DNA from 2 places in the Streptosporangium sp. H16 genome. Region 2 is predicted to be linked to the other one. Evidence: riboswitches for the same ligand, from Rfam matches in the RefSeq annotation. Region 2 holds a riboswitch; the other holds the start of a gene.
The links. Region 2 has a riboswitch for thiamine pyrophosphate ahead of thiC (phosphomethylpyrimidine synthase ThiC). Riboswitches for the same ligand answer to the same signal wherever they lie in the genome.
Positions count from the first base shown of each region.

Region 1: another riboswitch for thiamine pyrophosphate. It lies ahead of ACTOQ2_RS19700 (purine-cytosine permease family protein); the one in region 2 lies ahead of thiC (phosphomethylpyrimidine synthase ThiC).

Region 1 is NZ_JBPXMD010000011.1:24,546-33,602, reverse strand. It holds gene ACTOQ2_RS19720 (GOLPH3/VPS74 family protein) at 1-399, opposite strand, end outside; gene ACTOQ2_RS19715 (DM13 domain-containing protein) at 566-1,150, shown strand; gene ACTOQ2_RS19710 (TenA family protein) at 1,166-1,771, shown strand; gene ACTOQ2_RS19705 (rhodanese-like domain-containing protein) at 1,939-2,262, shown strand; TPP riboswitch at 2,372-2,510, shown strand; gene ACTOQ2_RS19700 (purine-cytosine permease family protein) at 2,502-3,875, shown strand; gene ACTOQ2_RS19695 (methylated-DNA--[protein]-cysteine S-methyltransferase) at 3,974-4,561, opposite strand; gene ACTOQ2_RS19690 (PAS domain S-box protein) at 4,687-6,558, shown strand; gene ACTOQ2_RS19685 (ATP-binding protein) at 6,716-7,165, shown strand; gene ACTOQ2_RS19680 (YidC/Oxa1 family membrane protein insertase) at 7,498-8,193, opposite strand; gene ACTOQ2_RS19675 (DUF6412 domain-containing protein) at 8,399-8,665, opposite strand; gene ACTOQ2_RS19670 (hypothetical protein) at 8,662-8,829, opposite strand; gene ACTOQ2_RS19665 (response regulator transcription factor) at 8,959-9,057, shown strand, end outside.
Region 2 is NZ_JBPXMD010000033.1:27,374-36,430, forward strand. It holds gene ACTOQ2_RS35860 (acyl-CoA dehydrogenase family protein) at 1-970, opposite strand, end outside; gene ACTOQ2_RS35865 (class I SAM-dependent methyltransferase) at 1,056-1,664, opposite strand; gene thiC (phosphomethylpyrimidine synthase ThiC) at 1,726-3,459, opposite strand; TPP riboswitch at 3,452-3,564, opposite strand; gene ACTOQ2_RS35875 (CDP-alcohol phosphatidyltransferase family protein) at 3,659-4,255, shown strand; gene ACTOQ2_RS35880 (sugar phosphate nucleotidyltransferase) at 4,259-6,760, shown strand; gene ACTOQ2_RS35885 (FHA domain-containing protein) at 7,051-7,563, shown strand; gene ftsR (transcriptional regulator FtsR) at 7,590-8,240, shown strand; gene ACTOQ2_RS35895 (bifunctional nuclease family protein) at 8,320-8,790, shown strand; gene ACTOQ2_RS35900 (MerR family transcriptional regulator) at 8,935-9,057, shown strand, end outside.

The DNA of each region.
Region 1 (9,057 bases), on a different contig from region 2:
CGCCAGCTCGACGCCGGGGTCGCGCTCGGGGTAGCGGGTGCTCGGGAAGATCCCCAGGACCTTGCGCCGCTCCTCGTCCAGCACGCCCCGCTCCGCCAGGCGCGCCAGCAGGCGGGCGCGAAGCTTGCCGGAGTGGAGCCTCTGCACCCACCACTCGGGCTTGCGCGCCCTGGACTCCGCCGCGATCCTGGCCAGCGCCGTGTCGAGCTCCTCGTCCCCGACCGGGGTCGCGTCGAGAACGGCGACCTTCTTGTCCGCGAGGTCGATCCGGCCGCCGACGGCCAGTTCCGCCAGCAACGCGCCGCCGAGCGCGGCGTCCAGCTCCGAGGAGCCGATGAGTTGTCTGCCCTGCTCCTCGTCGTACGCGAGCAGGAGCACTTCCTCAGCGATCGTCGTCATCGTCCGACACTACGTCGCGGGCGCTTCGCGGCCGTAAGCACTCCGTAATCGATCTAGGGCGGTATCGCGGATAGCCTCGGCACCGAGGCCGGAGGGACGTCTCGACTTCCTCGCCGTAACCGGAGGCCAGGGGTCTCCACGCCGGAGGTATGCGATGGGAGTCCAGATGAGGGTCAAGAGGCTGCTCCGGCACCCCGTCACGTGGGGTGTCCTGGCGCTGGGCGCCGTCGCGCTCGGTGTCGCGCTGTACCTGTTCCAGCCATGGCGCCTGTTCACCACCGTCGAGGTGAACGAGGCGCTGCCCGTCGCGGCCGCGTCCCCCGGGCCGGAGGCCACCGGGCAGGGCGAGCCGGCCGAGCCGGCCGAGCCCGCCAGGGCCACCGAGACCGCCCAGGATCAGGAGCCGAAGGTCATCGCCACGGGCACGTTCATCTCCCACGAGCACGAGACCGAGGGCAGGGCGAGGGTACTGGAGCTGTCCGACGGGAGCCGGGTCCTGCGAATCGAGGACCTGAACACCTCCGACGGCCCGGACCTGCGGGTCTGGCTCAGTGACCAGCCCGTCAAGAAGGGCAACGCGGGATGGTTCAACCTGGACGACGGCAAGCACCTCGAACTCGGCGACCTGAAGGGCAACAAGGGCAACGCCAACTACGCCATTCCCGCCGGGGCCGACCTCGACAGCCTGAAGTCCGTCACCATCTGGTGCAAGCGCTTCAGCGTCTCCTTCGGCGCCGCCGCCCTGACCTGACACAATCTCCGACCCATGAGCGTTTCTGAGGAACTCCACGTCATCGGCCGCCCGCTCGTCGAGGCGCAGCTCGCCCATCCGACGGTGGCGGGCATCGCGCGGGGAGATCTGCCCGAGCCGGTGTTCCGGTCGTGGCTGGAGCAGGATTACCTGTTCCTGCTCGACTACGTCCGCGTCTTCTCGAGACTCGCCTGGCAGGCCCCGGACGGGCATCTGGGCGACCTGGTGGACCTGGCGCACGTCACCTTCCACGAGGAGCTGAGCCTGCACCGGTCGCTGTCGGCCGAGTTCGGCGCCGACCTCGGCGGGGCGAGGAAGGGCCCGGCCTGCGCGGCGTACACCTCCTTCCTGCTCGACTCCGCGGCCGTCTACGCCGACGGCCTGGCCGCGCTATACCCCTGCATGTGGGGTTACTCCACGCTCGGCCGCGCCCTGGCGGAGAATCCGCCTGCCGAACCCCGCTACCGCGCCTGGGTCGACACCTACGCCCACCCGGCCTTCGCCGAGCTGACCGGGCGCATCGCGGTGATGATCGACGAGGCGGCGCCGGACCCGGGCAGGGCCGGACAGCTGTTCGCCGAGGGAATGGCTCACGAACTCGCCTTCTGGGACGTGCCCTGACCCCGTCCGCCCGTCCGCCCGTTCGCCCGGCTGCCGCCGCGGGTCGGGTGATCTGGTAGGGCTGGACGTACCGAATTGGCCTGCTATCAGGGGAAATCGAAGGTCCGGATGAGGGCATCCACGTGGCTTTGCGCCCCATCCGGTGGAGGAGTTGGAACAATGGGCGTATGAGTGTTCCTGAGGTCGAGGCGCAGGCCGTGCCGGATGACGCGTTCCTGCTCGACGTGCGCGAGAACGACGAGTGGCGTGCCGGGCACGCGCCCGGCGCCGTCCACATCCCCCTGGGTGAGCTGCAGTCCCGGGTCGACGAGGTGCCCAAGGGCGCGCCCGTCTACGTGATCTGCCGGGTCGGCGGCCGTTCCGCGAACGCCACCGCCTGGCTCAACCACGTCGGCTGGGACGCGATCAACGTCGGCGGCGGCATGCGGTCCTGGGACGGCGCGGGGCGTCCGATGATCGCCGAGAGCGGCCAGGACCCCTTCGTCGCCTGAGCCGCCTGAGCCGCCTGAACCGTGCGAGGGGGAGCCCTCGCCGAGACGTGAGGGGGGAGCCTCCGCCGAGACTCTTGCCAAGAAAGGAATGAATGGCATAATCAGGGCGAATGTCTACCGCGGGAGCTCGGGCGTAACCGGGCTGAGAGGGCGGAACACGCAGAGGGTCTCATCGACCTCCGACGCGCCGCCGACCGCATGAACCTGTCCGGGTAATGCCGGCGTAGGGAGTGTGCGTGATGACGTCTGCCGCCGTCGATTCCAAGGGTTCCGGCGATTCCGGGGACTCCGGGGCGGCCGAGGCGCCCCTCACGCTCGGCGAGGCTCCTCCCAAGGCCCTCGGCGTGCTCGACCAGGGTGCGCTCTGGGCCAACCTGGGTGTCAGCCTGCTCGGGTTCTCCGGCGCGATCGCGCTGATCAATCCGCTCGGCGACCGGCCGCTGAGCTTCATGGCCGCGATCCTGGCCGCCGTCGTGGGCAGCGTCATCGGTACCGCGATGGTCGGCCTGGCCGCGATTCCCGGGCAGCGGACCGGCGCTCCGGCGATGGTCCTGCTGCGCGGGCTGTTCGGGGCGAGGCTCTCCTACCTGCCGACTGTGCTGAACATCGTCCAGATGCTGGGCTGGGGAGCCTTCGAGCTGTGGGTCATCGCCCAGGGCGCCCAGGCCATCGCCGGATCCTTCGGCGTCGAGGTGCCCTACGCGGTCTGGGTGGTCGTCGCGGGGGTGATCACCACCGCGCTGACCATCCGGCCGCTGGGAGCGGTCCGCCTGCTCCGCAGGTACGTCACCGCCGGCGTGGTGATCTCGATGATCTGGTTCATGGTCGCCCTGTTCCAGCGGGGACCGGCGATCGGCGGCGGATCCTGGGAGGCGTTCGCACCGTCGGTCGACTACGTGATCGCGCTGTCGGTCTCGTGGGTACCGGTCGCGGCGGACTTCGCCCGCTTCTCCCGCTCCGGCAGGGCCGCCTTCACCGGGGTCGTCGGCGGTTACACGATCGCCCAGGTGGCCTGCCTGGTCCTCGGCATCGCGGCGCTCGCGCTGGTCGGCAACGACCCGAACCAGGTCTGGGACCCCTTCGTGGCCGCGGCACTCGGCCCGCTGTTCTTCGGCATCCTGGTGCTGCGCGAGACCGACCAGTCGTTCGTGAACGTCTACTCCACCGCGATGTCGCTGCAGAACCTGCTGCCCAGGCTGGACCGCCGGATCATCTCCGTGGCCATCGGCGTGCTGGTCACCCTGCTCGCGATCTTCGTCAACGCCGAGACCTACACCGGCTTCCTCGGCCTCATCGGGGCGGTCTTCGTGCCGATGTTCGCGGTGCTCGCCGCGGACTACTTCCTGCTCGGCGGCGCCAGGCGCTGGGACACCTCGGAGACCGCGCCCTCGCGCCCGCTCATGGTGCTCCCGTGGGTGCTGGGCTTCGTGACCTGGTGGATGCTCGCCGCGCTGCCGGCCGCCCCGGAGGTCGCGTGGTGGACCTCGTTCTGGAACGGTGCCCGCGACGCGCTCGGCTTCGTCCCGCAGCCGTGGATGAGCGCGTCCGTCGGCGCGTTCCTCGTCGCGGGTCTCGTCACCCTGGGGCTCGGCGCGCTCCGGCGCCGCTCCTGACCGCGCCGCCGTACGGCTCCGGCGGTTTCGGGTCGTGGAGGCGGTCGTGGGCGGTCCCAGGGGGCACTGGGAGTCCCGGGGGTCCTGGGGAAGGCGGGCTACGCGCCGCCGCCGGGCCCGCGGAGCACGGCGGCGGACTCGATGCGCAGCAGTCGTTCCTTGGCGGCCGAGCCTCCGGCGTATCCGCCGAGGACGGCCTCGCTCTCGACCACCCGGTGGCACGGCACGATGACGCACACCGGGTTGCTGCCCAGCGCGTTGCCGACCGCCCGCAGCGCGCGCGGCCTGCCGATCCGCTCGGCGATCTCGAGGTAGGTCGTCACCGTCCCGTACGGCACCGCGAGCATCATCTGCAGCACGGTCCTGGAGAACTGGGTGGCCAGGCGCAGGTCGACCGGCGTCGTGAAGGCGCGGAGCCTGGCGGAGAAGTAGGCGTCCAGCTCCCGGCGCACCGGGTCGAGCCGCCGGGCGTCCGGCCCGATGAACGTGCCGACCTCCCTGCTGATCCGCTCGAAGACGACGTTCTCGTCCTCGTAGCTGCAGGCCACCACACCCCTGCTCGTCACGGCGAGGGTCAGACGCCCCAGCGGGCCGTCGAGCGTGCCGAACGCGATGTCGGGATGGCTCGTGCCGACGTAGTCGGGCGAGGTCACCCGTAGCAATGCATCGATGTCGCCGGATGACATGGCCCCACCCTTTCGTATCCAGGTGTGTGGTGACCGCAGAGTATCGGACGGATCGCCCGGCCAGTGGCAACACGTGCGGGACGAAAGTGCCAAGATCAGACCGGTTGAGACGGCACTATGGGTGTGTGGTGGACTACAGGGCCGACAGTGACGGGGGCATCGGCCGTGAGGTCGTCGCCGCGGCGCCCAACGCGATCGTCGCCATCGATCGCGAGCAGACGGTCCTCGCCTGGAATCCCGCCGCCGAGCGCCTGTTCGGCTGGTCGGCCGACGAGATGGTCGGCCGCCGGGTGCCGGTGGTCCCCGAGGAGCTGACGGCCGAGCACAACGCGGTCCTGGAGAAGGTCCGCACCGGCGGCCAGGTCTCGCTGAGGACCAAGCGGTTCCGCCGCGACGGCAGCCTGCTCGACGTGCGGGTCGACACCGCCGCGCTGTCCGCGCCGGACGGCGCCCTCCTCGGCTACGTGAGCGTCTACCACCTGGCCCAGGACGACGAGACCGCCAACGACCGCAACGCCCGCCGGGCGCAGCTCGTCCGCAGGCTCACCGACGTGGTCGCCGACATCAACGCCGAGCTGGAGCTGCCCGCCGTGCTCGACCGGATCGCGGCGAGCCTCGCCGACCTGACCGGAGCCGACGCGGGCGGGTTCGTGATGATCGAGGGCGACCGGCTCCGCCTCGTGGCCTGCCACAACCTTCCCGACTCGCTGCGCGACTCGACCGCCGACCTCCGCACCAGCCTGGTCGGCAAACTGCTGCGCGAGGGCAGGACCGTCCTGCTGGAGACCGGCGACCAGGACCGGCTGGACCGGTTGATCTGGTCGCGGCTGCCCGGCCTGCACACCATCGCGCTCGGCCTCGCGGCCATGGGCGGGCGGTCGTACGGCGCGCTGTACGCGCTGTTCGCCAAGCGCAAGGCGGGCCACCTGGAGCTGGAGCTGCTGGAGCTCCTCGCGGGTCACGCGGGCATCGCCGTGGGAAACGCCATGGCCTACCAGGAGGCCGTGCGGCAGCGCGCCCACGAGCGGGCGGTGTTCGACGCCAGCGCCGACGGCATCGCGGTCCTCGACGACACGGGCCGGGTGGTCCAGTGGAACCCGGCCGCCAGCGAGCTGACCGGCTTCCACGCGGCCGAGGTGATCGGCGGGCCGCCGCCCTTTCAACTGCCGGGCCCGGGGGACAAGCTCAGCATCCAGCTGCCCTCGGGCACCTGGCTGGACGTGCTCTGCGCGGAGATCGTGGAGACGGGCGAGATCGTGGTCGACTTCCGCGACGTCACCCGCGCGAAGGAGCTGGAGGAGGCCAAGGACCTCTTCCTCGCCACCACCAGCCACGAGCTCCGCACGCCGATCACCGTGGTCCGCGGTTTCGCCAGCACGCTCGACAGTCGCTGGGACAGCATGGCCGAGGCCGAGCGACGTGCCGCCGTGCACACCATCGCCGAGCGGGCCCGCTCGCTGGGCCAGCTCATGGACCACCTGCTGCTGGGCTCGCGCGCGGGCGCCGGCGAGCTCACGCTCAGGATCGAGAGCTTCGACCTGGCCGAGCTGGTCCGGGCCGCCACGCTGGGTCTGCCGATCCTGTCGGACCTGCACCGGGTCGAGGTCGACGTCCCCGACGATCTGCCCCCGGTCTCCGGTGACGCGCTGGCCACCGACATCCTGCTGGCCCAGCTGCTGGAGAACGCCTTCAAGTACTCGCCGGACGGTGGCCTGATCAGGGTCGAGGCCTGGGTGGACGGCGACCGGGTGGTGCTGGTGGTGGACGACGAGGGCGTCGGTATCGCCCATGCCAGCAGGGAGCGCGTCTTCGAGCGCTTCGTCCAGGCCGACAGCGGCGACCGCCGCAGGTTCGGCGGGGTCGGCCTCGGCCTCTACATCGTGCGGAGCCTCGCGCGGGCGCAGGGCGGGGAGGTCTCGGCGCATCCGCGTCCCTCCGGCGGCACCCGGATGAGGCTGGCCCTTCGTATCGCCGACACGCCGGGCGCCCTTACCTGATCGACACGCCGAACCAGTAACGAGTCGGTAACGGATGCGCTGATCTATTGTCGAATGTGCACAAGCTGTAATTGACGCCCGGTTTCCACGACTATCTAACGGGGCATTTCGGTCGTACTGGGGTGAGTTCCTCAGGGGGGAACAGGCATACGGGGAGGTGAGTGCGTCGAGCGTCGTTCTGTTGCCGTATGCACCGTCCAGCGTCGCTGTCGCACGCCAGCGCCTCTGCTCTGACCTGCAGGAACGAGGTGTGTACGAGACCGCTATCGACGACGCGGTGCTCGTGGTCAGCGAACTGCTGAGCAACGCGCTGCGTCACGCCCACCCGTTGCCGTCAGGACAGATCAGAGTGTCATGGCGCTGGACCGAAGAGCATGTCGAGGTCGCTGTGAGTGACGGTGGCGCGGCCACCGAACCGCGGGCGGGACGCCCGACGCTCTCCTCCCTGGGAGGGCGAGGCCTAGGAATCGTCGAGTATCTGGCCTCCAATTGGGGCGTCAGGCACGAGGGGGACATCACCACGGTATGGGCGGTGGTCACGGCGGTCGACACGGTAGGTAACGGCCACGTTTCCACTCCCGAACCCGCTCTCAGGGAATGCGGATAACCCTCTTTCCGGGTTTCGTCCCGCTTCAAATGTCGTGAAGCGGGACGGGACCGGGTACCTCTCCGGTGGGGCGACGTCGTTATCAGGCGTGAAGGCTTTCTCGCGGGATGACGCCCTTATCAGGCGTGAAGGCTTTCCCGCGGGATGACGCCCTTACCAGGTGTGAAAGTTTTCCCGCGGAATGGCGTCCTTACCAGGTGTGAAGGCTTTCCGGCGCCGACTACCCCTCCCGCCGATCGGCGGGACGCGATTCTTCCTCGGTCCTCGGTCCTCGGTCCTCGGTCCTCGGTATCCGGTGCCCGGTATCCGGATTCCCGAGTGCCGCCCCGCCCTCAGCCCCCGGCGAGCGCCGGGCGGTGCAGCACGGCCTTCTCTCCGGCCGTCCAGGCCGTCGTGACGAGGAGATAGACCCCCGCCGCGAGCGGCAGCACCGCGGCGACCAGGACGGTCCCGTACGGCAGCAGGGGCAGTATCCGGCGCAGCGCCGCGGGCTGCACGTCCTCGCTCATCGTGCGCCGCATCCGGCGGGACGTGATCCACGCCACGGCGACGAGCAGCAGGAAGAGCCCGGCGAAGACCAGGGTCGGGCCGCTGATCAGCCCGAATCCGGCCACCGTGCCCGCGAACTGCTGACCGAGCGGCACCCCGAAGAGCCCGTGGGTCAGGAGCGCGTTGGCCTGCCCGGCGATCGTCGAGGAGATGAACACCTGGTACGTCACCATGAGGAACGGCATCTGCGCCACGGACGGCAGGCACCCGGCCAGCGGCGAGGTCTTCTCCCTGGCGTAGAGGGCGGCCAGTTCCCGCTGGAGCCGCTCGGGGTTGCGGCCGTGGCGCTTCTTGAGCCTCTGGAGCTCCGGGGCGAGGCGTACCCTGGCCCGCTCGCCCCTGGCCTGCATGACACTGAGCGGGAGCAGCAGCAGCCGGACGAGGACGGTGAACACGACGATCGCCGGAGCGGTGGAGCCCAGCGGCTCGGCGAGCGCGGCGATGAGGCCGGCGGTGAACGCGATGACGGGGTCGAACATGAAAGGGCCCTTCTGAGCGGAGTGGAGACGGCACAGAAGGCGCCCGCGAACCGCGGGGTCTTTCCTGGACGCGTACGCGCGGCGCACGGCGGCCGGGTGCCTCCGGGGCACGGTGATCACGTGTGTACACGGTGATCACGCGCGTGCGGGGCATGCCGGTCACGTGCGCGCGGGGCACGCGAGGATCGCGAGAGGTCGCGGAGGATTACGCGGGCGCCGGGCCCGCGGAGGGTGCTCTGGGCCGGGATCTCCCGGCCGCGTCTGGGTCGCGCTGCCGGACGAACATCGTCCGTCTGGCCCGGTCGCGCCGGGACATCGGCGACCGTGACTCCGTACCCGAGGTGACGGGCGCCGGGCGCAGAGCCCAGGCGAGCAGGAGCACGCCCAGCCCGACCACGGCGGCGGCCGTCAGGACACCGCCGCCGTCGAACATCCAGACCGCCAGGGTCTGGACGGCGAGCAGCAGGTTCACTTCTTGAACTTGGCCACCGCGGTGACCAGCGCGACGACCACGAAGGCCACCACCGCCAGGACGAGCGCGAACTTCAGCAGCCCGAAGAGGGCGGGCAGCACGAACCCGAACACCACGTAGAGCGCGAGCAGGACGCCCAGAACCCCCAGCACGATACGACTCATGCGATCCACCGTACGCCGGGCGGGGCGACGGCGGGCGCCTTGATCGTAACGATGGTCATAACGATCGAGTGCTTACGGACCGGTGACACGGCTTAGGGATCGTCCCCTCGCGGGCCTACCGTGGGGGCCATGAGTGCGCGGATTCTGGTGGTCGACGACGATTCGATGGTGGCCGAGGTCGTGGCCCGCTACCTGGAACGCGACGGTCACGTGGTCGAGTGCGTCGGA
Region 2 (9,057 bases):
CGGTGCCGCAGGGCAGCTGCCTGTCGAACAGCCAGGCGGCCTTGTAGAGCATCAGCCTGGCCAGTTCGATCTTCGCCTTGACCTGGGCGAGGGGGAAGGCGATGGCCTGGTTGGCGCCGATCGGGCGGCCGAAGACCTCGCGCTCCTTGGCGTACTGCACGGCCACCCGCAGCGCCACCTCGGCGCCGCCGAGCGCGGAGGCGGCCAGCAGGACGCGCTCGGGGTTGAGGATGTCCCACAGCACCAGCGCGCCCTGGTCGACCTCGCCGACCACGTTCCTCTCCGGGACCCGGAGGTCGTCGAGGAAGACCATGTTGGACGGTGTGGTGTTGGCGCCCAGCTTCGGGATCGGCCGGAAGGACAGCTGCCCGGCGGCGACCGCCTCGGGGACGTTCACCAGCAGGACGGTCAGGCCGTTGGAGCGGGGTTTGGCCTCGGCGGCCGGGATGGTCCGGGTGACCAGGAGCATCCAGGTGGCGCGCTGCACGCCGGTGATCCAGATCTTCTGGCCGTTGACGACGAACTCCGCGCCGTCGCGGCGGGCGAAGGTGGAGATGCCCAGGGCGTTGGACCCGGCGTCGGGCTCGGTCAGCGCGAAGCAGGTCTCCAGCTCGCCGGTGGCCAGCTTGGGCAGCAGCTCGTCGCGCTGCCACCGGCTGCCGTGCCTGGACAGGGTCATCGCGCCGAACCCGGGGGTGAGCACGTAGGTGAACGCCGAGCCGCCGGCCGAGCCTGAGGCCGACAGGGTCTCGGTGGCCACGGCCAGCTCCAGCAGGCCCTGGCCGCCGCCGCCGTACTCCTCGGGCACGGCCAGGCCGAGCCAGCCGCCCTTGGCCAGGTCCTGCCAGACCTCCTCGGGCCAGCGTTTCTCGCTCTCGCACCGCTGCCAGTAGTCCAGGTCGTAGCGGGCGCAGATGTCGCCGATGCCGCGTTGCACGGCGAGGGCACTCTCGGGGAGGGTGAAGTCCACGATGATCAACTCCATTCTGGCTGCGGGCGCAATCGTAGAACGTAGTTCGGTATCTTCGTGGCGTCCCGGCCCCCGGCCCGCGGGATCAGGCCTCCCGGGCGGGATCCAGCCGCGGCCTGCGCGCGTGGTAGACGAAGGCCGGCGGCACGTTGCCCCACACCGTCCGGCCCGTGACGACCTCCTCGAATGTGTCGACCAGGCGCCTCCTGAAGCGCCGCGCCGGAGGAAGGCGCTTGGCGAAGCTGTAGGCGAAGGTGGTGAAGGCCGTGTGCGGGCCCATGATCCCGGTGACCGCGCCCAGCAGGCGGGCCTGGGTCTCCTCGGAGAAGGCGGCCCAGGGGAGCCCGCTCACGATCGCGTCGGCCTGGGGCAGGCCGCGCTCCTGGAGCAGCTGGGGCAGCCGTACCGCGTCGTCGACCACGACGTCCACGCCCGGGTTCCTGGCGGCGAGGAACTCGGCCAGCTTCGGGTTGATCTCGACGGCGATGTGGTGCCCCCGGCCGCCCAGCCGGCGCTGGATCTCCGCCGTGAACGCGCCCGTGCCGGGGCCGAGCTCGACGATCACCGGGTCGCCCCGGTGCGGGACCGGCGAGGCCACCGTCTCGGCGAGCCGCCGCGAGCTCGGCGCCACCGCTCCGACGGTGCCCGGCGAGCGGATCCACTGCCCCAGGAAGAGCGTGGTGTCATTGGTCATGGTTTGAAGGGTAGAGGGTACGGAAGCGCGGGCAGTACGCCCCCTGGTCGATCTTGGCGGCTCAGAGACCCTCCACGGGCAGGTAGACCCGGCCGCCCTCGCGGGAGAACTCCTCCGACTTCTCCCGCATCCCGGCCTCCAGGGCCTCGGCGCCGGTCAGGCCTCGCTCCTCGGCGAACCTGCGCACGTCATGGCTGATCCTCATCGAGCAGAACTTCGGACCGCACATCGAGCAGAAGTGCGCGGTCTTGGCCGGGGCGGCGGGCAGCGTCTCGTCGTGGAAGGACCTGGCGGTCTCGGGGTCCAGGGAGAGGGCGAACTGGTCCTCCCAGCGGAACTCGAACCGGGCGTCGGACAGCGCGTCGTCCCATGCCTGCGCGCCCGGGTGGCCCTTGGCGAGGTCGGCCGCGTGCGCCGCGATCTTGTAGGTGATCACGCCGGTCTTCACGTCGTCCCTGTCCGGCAGGCCCAGGTGCTCCTTGGGCGTGACGTAGCAGAGCATCGCCGTGCCGTACCAGCCGATCATCGCCGCGCCGATGGCCGAGGTGATGTGGTCGTAGCCGGGCGCGATGTCGGTCGTCAGCGGGCCGAGGGTGTAGAACGGGGCGTCGGCGCAGAGCTCGCGCTGCAGGTCGACGTTCTCCTTGATCTTGTGCATGGGGACGTGGCCGGGCCCCTCGACCATCACCTGGACGTCGTGCGCGTGCGCGATCCTCGTGAGCTCGCCCAGCGTCCTGAGCTCGGCGAACTGGGCCTCGTCGTTGGCGTCGGAGATCGATCCGGGGCGCAGGCCGTCGCCCAGCGAGAACGCCACGTCGTAGCGGGCCAGGATCTCGCAGATGTCGGCGAAGTGCTCGTAGAGGAAGCTCTCGCGGTGGTGCGCCAGGCACCAGGCCGCCATGATCGAGCCGCCCCGGGAGACGATCCCGGTCCTGCGCCGCGCGGTCAGCGGCACATGGGCCAGGCGCACCCCCGCGTGAACGGTGAAGTAGTCCACGCCCTGCTCGCACTGCTCGATCAGGGTGTCGCGGTAGATCTCCCACGACAGGCGGGCCGCGTCGCCGCCCGCCTTCTCCAGCGCCTGGTAGAGCGGGACGGTCCCGATCGGCACCGGGGAGTTGCGGATGATCCACTCGCGGGTGGTGTGGATGTTGCGCCCGGTGGACAGGTCCATCACCGTGTCGGCGCCCCACCGGATCGCCCACGTCATCTTGTCCACCTCCTCCTCGATGGTGGAGGTGACGGCCGAGTTGCCGATGTTGGCGTTGATCTTCACGAGGAAGTTGCGGCCGATGATCATCGGCTCGCTCTCGGGGTGGTTGACGTTGGCCGGGATGATCGCCCGCCCCGCGGCCACCTCGGCGCGGACGAACTCCGGCGTCACGCCCTCGCGGACCGCGACGAACTCCATCTCCCTGGTGACCAGGCCGCGGCGGGCGTAGGCGAGCTGGGTGACCGGCGCCCCCGCCGCGCGCAGCGGCCGGTCGCCGCCGCCGGTGAAGACCGCGTCGAGGGAGCGCAGGTCGCGGGCCCAGGCGTCGCGGTCGCGGTAGCCGTCGTCGCCGGGGGCGCCGGGCCGGCCGCCGTACCGGACCGTGTCGCCCCGCTCCAGGATCCACTCCTCGCGCGGGCGTGGCAGGCCGCGGGTGACGTCGGTGGTCACGGACGGGTCCGTGTAGGGGCCCGAGGTGTCGTACAGCGTGACCGCGGTCCCGTCGGTCAGGCGCACCTCGCGCATGGGGACGCGCAGGTCGCCCTGGTAGATCTTGGAGCTGGAAATACGCGCGTCGATCATCGCGCAAACTCCCTTCGCCGGCATTACCCGGAGCAGGTTCTGGCGGTCGGCGGCTGTCTCGGCCGTCCTCTCAGCCCGGTTCTCCGGGCTCCCGCGTTGGTCGAACGGAACGATAACGCGTATCCCCCGCGCCCACCATCCACCCGGCCGCATCCGACGCAGTAGTGTCACCATCAGGTACGGGGAGGGAGATCAGCCGGTGAATCCGGAAGCATCGGGGGCCGAGGACCGAATCTGGACGGTTCCCAACGCGTTGAGCCTGGCCAGGCTTCTGGGGGTACCGGTTTTCCTGTGGCTGGTGCTGGGCCCGAAGGCCGACGGCTGGGCCGTCGCCCTGCTGATGCTGGCGGGGTTCTCCGACTGGCTCGACGGCAAGATCGCCCGTGCCTGGAACCAGACCAGCAGGCTCGGCCGCCTGCTCGACCCGCTGGCCGACCGGCTCTACATCCTGGCCACCCTGTTCGGCCTCGCCATGCGCGAGATCATCCCCTGGTGGCTGGCGCTGGCCATCCCGCTGCGCGACGTGATGCTGCTGGGCATCCCGATCATCCTGCGCCGCCTCGGGTACGGTCCCGCGCTGCCCGTGCACTTCCTCGGCAAGGCCGCCACGGCCAACCTGCTCTACGCCTTCCCACTGCTCTTCCTGGCCCACCATCCCTCCTGGTACGGCGAGGTGGCGGGGATCGTCGGCTGGTCCCTGGCCATCTGGGGCACCGGCCTGTACTGGTGGTCCGGGGTGCTGTATTGGGTACAGGTGCGTCAGCTGACAAGCGAGGCCAAACGCCTTAAGAGGTGATCTGTGAAGGCCGTCGTCATGGCGGGCGGGGAGGGGACACGGCTCCGGCCGATGACCGCGAACCAGCCCAAACCTCTTCTACCCGTGATCAACCGGCCGATCATGGAGCATGTGCTTCGCCTGCTGAAACGGCACGGCTTCACCGAGACGGTGGTCACCGTGCAGTTCCTGGCCGCCCTGGTCCGCAACTACTTCGGCGACGGCGACGAGCTCGGCATGAGCCTGTACTACGCCACCGAGGACACGCCGCTCGGCACCGCGGGCAGCGTGAAGAACGCCGCCGACCGGCTCCGCGACGACCGCTTCCTGGTCATCTCCGGCGACGCGCTGACCGACATCGACCTGACCGACATGATCCGCTTCCACCGCGAGAACGGCGCGATGGTCACGATCGGGCTCAAGCGCGTCCCCAACCCGCTGGAGTTCGGCATCGTCATCGTCGACGACCAGGGCAGGGTGGAGCGCTTCCTGGAGAAGCCGACCTGGGGCCAGGTCTTCTCCGACACCGCCAACACCGGCATCTACGTGATGGAGCCCGAGGTCCTCGACGAGATCGCGGCAGGGGAGTCCGTCGACTGGTCGGGCGACGTGTTCCCCAGGCTGCTGGAGCGCGGCGCCCCGCTGTACGGCTACGTGGCCGACGGCTACTGGGAGGACGTCGGCACCCACGAGAGCTACCTCAAGGCCCAGGCCGACGTCCTGTCCGGCCGGGTCAAGGTCGACATCGACGCCTTCGAGGTCTCGCCGGGCGTCTGGGTCGCCGAGGGGGCCTCGGTCGACGCCGACGCAGTCCTCAAGGGCCCCCTCTACGTCGGCGACTACGCCAAGATCGAGGCGGGCGCCGAGCTGCGCGAGTACACCGTGCTGGGCAGCAACGCGGTGGTCAGGGAGGGGGCCTTCCTGCACCGCGCGGTCGTCCACGACAACGTCTACGTCGGGCCCAGCGCCCACCTGCGCGGCTGCGTGATCGGCAAGAACACCGACCTGATGACCGGCGCCAGGGTCGAGGAGGGCGCCGTCGTCGGCGACGAGTGCATCATCGAGGCCGAGGCGTACATCTCCTCCGGCGTCAAGATCTACCCGTTCAAGACCATCGAGGCCGGGGCGGTGATCAACAACAGCGTCATCTGGGAGCCGCGCGCCCAGCGCAACCTGTTCGGCCCCCGGGGGGTCTCGGGGCTGGTCAACGTCGAGATCACCCCCGAGCTGTGCGTACGGCTGGCCAGCGCCTACGCCACCACCCTGAAGAAGGGCGCCTCGGTCATCACCTCCCGCGACTCCTCCCGCGCCGCGCGGGCGCTGAAGCGGGCCGTGATCAGCGCCCTGAACGCCAGCGCGATCAACGTGCTCGACCTGGAGGCGTCCCCACTCCCGGTGGCCCGCTTCCACACCGCCAGGGAGAACGCCGTCGGCGGCATCGCGCTGCGCACCACCCCCGGCGACCCGCAGAGCGTCGACATCGTCTTCATGGACGAGCACGGCGCGGACCTGTCCCCGGCGGCCCAGCGCAAGCTGGACCGGGTCTTCTCCCGGCAGGAGTTCCGCCGCGCCTTCCCCGGGGAGATCGCCGAGCTGAGCTTCCCCGCCCGGGCGGTGGAGGACTACACGCACGAGCTGCTGCGCCTGGTCGACATCAGCGGGGTGCGCGACGCCGACATGAAGGTCGTGGTCGACTGCGCCGGAGGCACCTCCTCGCTGGTGCTGCCCAGCCTGCTGGGCCGCGTCGGGGTGGACGTGCTGACCGTCAACAACCGGCTGGACGACGCCTCGCCCACCGAGACCCTCGCCGAGCGCCGCCGCGACCTGCAGCGCCTGGCGGAGCTCGTCAGCTCCTCCAGGGCGGCCTTCGGGGTGCGTTTCGACCCGGTGGGGGAGCGGGTCGCGCTGGTGGACGAGAAGGGCCAGCTGATCAGCGAGGAGCGCGCCCTGCTGGTGGTGCTCGACCTGGTCGCCGCCGAGCGGCGCGGCGGCAGGGTGGCGCTGCCGGTCACCACCACCCGGGTGGCCGAGCAGGTCTGCAGGTTCCACGGCGTCCAGGCCGAGTGGACCTCCACCGCGATCGACGCGCTCACCGCCGCGGCCAGGGGGCCAGAGATGATCTTCGCGGCCGACGGGCGCGGCGGTTTCATCGTGCCCGAGTTCGGCCCCACGGTGGACGGCCTGGCGGTGTTCCTGCGCCTGCTGGGCCTGGTCGCCAGGACCCGGCTCTCGCTCAGCCAGATCGACGCCAGGATCCCCGAGGCCAAGCTGCTGCGCCGGACCGTGCCGACCCCGTGGGCCGCCAAGGGCGCGGTGATGCGCTCGGTCATCGAGGCCGCCGAGCACTACCGCATCGACACCACTGACGGGGTGCGGGTCGTCGCCGAGGACGGCAGCTGGACCCTGGTGCTGCCCGACCCGACGGAGGCGGTCACCCACCTGTGGGCCGAGGGGTTCGACGTCGACTCCGCGCAGACCCTGATCGAGCACTGGGCGCGGGTGGTCGAGGAGGCCGCGGGCGGCTGACGGGACCAGGCCCCGGCGGGCGCGCCGAAGGCGCGGGAGGGCGCCCGGACGGGGGCCGCGGGCCGAGCGGTTGCCACAAACACAGCGCGGCGCCATGGACCGGGGACAGTGCCCCACTGTAACTTTGTCACCGACCGTACCCGCGGTTCAGCGTCAACCTTGACCTTCGCGCCTCATCACTGTATGTTGCGGCATTCGCAGTCCGAGAAAACACTTGAGAAGCGAAGAAGCGAGGCGCGCATCACTGAGCACCGTTGCCGCGTCTTCGCGGTAGGAGGCCGAGCCGATCGATGCCGAGCGTCTACTGCACGCAGTGCGGTCATGCCAATCCTGAGGATGCCCGTTTCTGTTCACGATGCGGGTCGCCGCTTACCAAAGCCGAGACCCCCGGAGACAGCACATCGACGATCTCCCTCTCCGGGATCGAGGCATACGAGGCGGAGACAGGTGAGACGCTTCTCGCCGAACGGCAGGCCGTCGAGCAGTTGCCCCCGGGCACCGCGCTGCTGGTCGCGATGCGCGGCCCCAACGCCGGCAGCCGGTTCCTGCTCGACAGCGACCTGACCACCGTGGGCCGTCACCCCGAGAGCGACATCTTCCTCGACGACATCACGGTCTCGCGCCGCCACGTGGAGTTCTACCGGCGCGGCGGCGGGGTCTTCACCGTCCGTGACGTCGGCAGCCTGAACGGCACGTACGTGAACCGCGAGCGCATCGAGGAGGTCCCGCTGTACGGCGGGGACGAGGTGCAGATCGGCAAGTTCCGCCTCGTCTTCCTCACCCGCGGCGCCGCTGGAGGATGATGAGCTCGCAGGCCGCTCGTGCGCACATGAGCATCGGGGAGGTGCTCGCTCTCCTGCAGGGCGAGTTCCCCGATGTCAGCATCTCCAAGATTCGTTTCCTGGAGGGCGAGGGGCTGATCGAGCCGGAGCGCAGTCCCTCCGGATACCGCAAGTTCACCTACGCCGACGTCGAGCGGCTCCGTTACATCCTCAGCGAGCAGCGTGACCGCTACCTGCCGCTGCGCGTCATCAAGGATCATCTGGAGGCGGCCGACCGCGAGGAGCGCCCGGCCGCCAGGCCGCGCGCGGTCCCCGACGACGCGCCCCCCGAGATCCGGCTCACCCGCGAGGAGCTGCTCGCCGCCGCCGAGCTCGACGAGGAGACCCTCGCCGAGCTGGAGGACTACGGCCTGCTGGCCGCCGTGGCCCGCTACTACGACGCCGAGGCGCTGGCCGTGGCCCGCAGCGTCGGAGCCCTGGCCGCCTTCGGCCTGCGGGCCCGCCACCTGCGGGCCGTCAAGGCCGCCGCGGAGCGCGAGGCCGGCCTGGTGGAGCAGGCCGTCGCCCCGCTCCTGCGCCGCCGCGCCCCCGGGGCCATCGACCAGGCCGACGAGACGGCCAGGGAGATCTCCGGCCTGCTGCTGGAATTGCACGCCTCTCTGCTGCGTTCCGGCGTTCGTGGGGCCCTGGGCCGGTGAGAACCTGACCAGGCACTCGTACCCCCACGAGTGTTACGTTGAACAAACCGGTCGGAATCCAGCGAAGACGGAGCAGCCCGTGTTGCAGATGGAGGTCGTGGGCGTTCGAGTTGAGATGCCCTCCAACCAGCCGATCGTCTTGCTGAAAGAGACGCATGGGGAGCGTTACCTACCTATCTGGATCGGCATGACGGAGGCCACGGCGATCGCCATGGCCCAGGCCGAGGAACCACCACCCCGGCCGCTCACGCATGACCTGTTCCGTGACGTGCTCGAAGGGCTCGGCGTCCGGCTGAGCACGGTCAACATCGTCGCCCTGCGCGACGGCATCTTCTTCGCGGATCTCGTGTTCTCCAACGGGGTCGAGGTGAGCGCGCGTCCCTCGGACTCGATCGCCTTGGCACTTCGCACCGGCGCACGTATCTTCGCGAGTGAGGACGTGGTCCGGGAGGCAGGAGTGATCATCCCGGACGACCAGGAGGACGAGGTGGAGAAGTTCAGGGAGTTCCTTGACACGATCACGCCCGAGGACTTCGGCCGCGCGGGGTAGGAATTTCGGTGCATTTACGCTTCACGACGCGCCGGGTGGGGTCGTTGACTGGACTTGGCCCCAGTCCTACGGTGCAAGTGAAACCCGCGGTCGTGCGTAAACCCCCAGATCAGGCCGTGGGATGAGAGAAAGCCGGAGGTCCGCGTGGCGGTCAGCAGCGGCGAGGGTAGAAACGCCGATCAGGATGACCCGGAACGGCGCCAGTCGGCACGTCAGCGCGCGGGTGAAGAGGGTCTGCTGTTCGACGGGCAACCGGTGAAGGTGCCC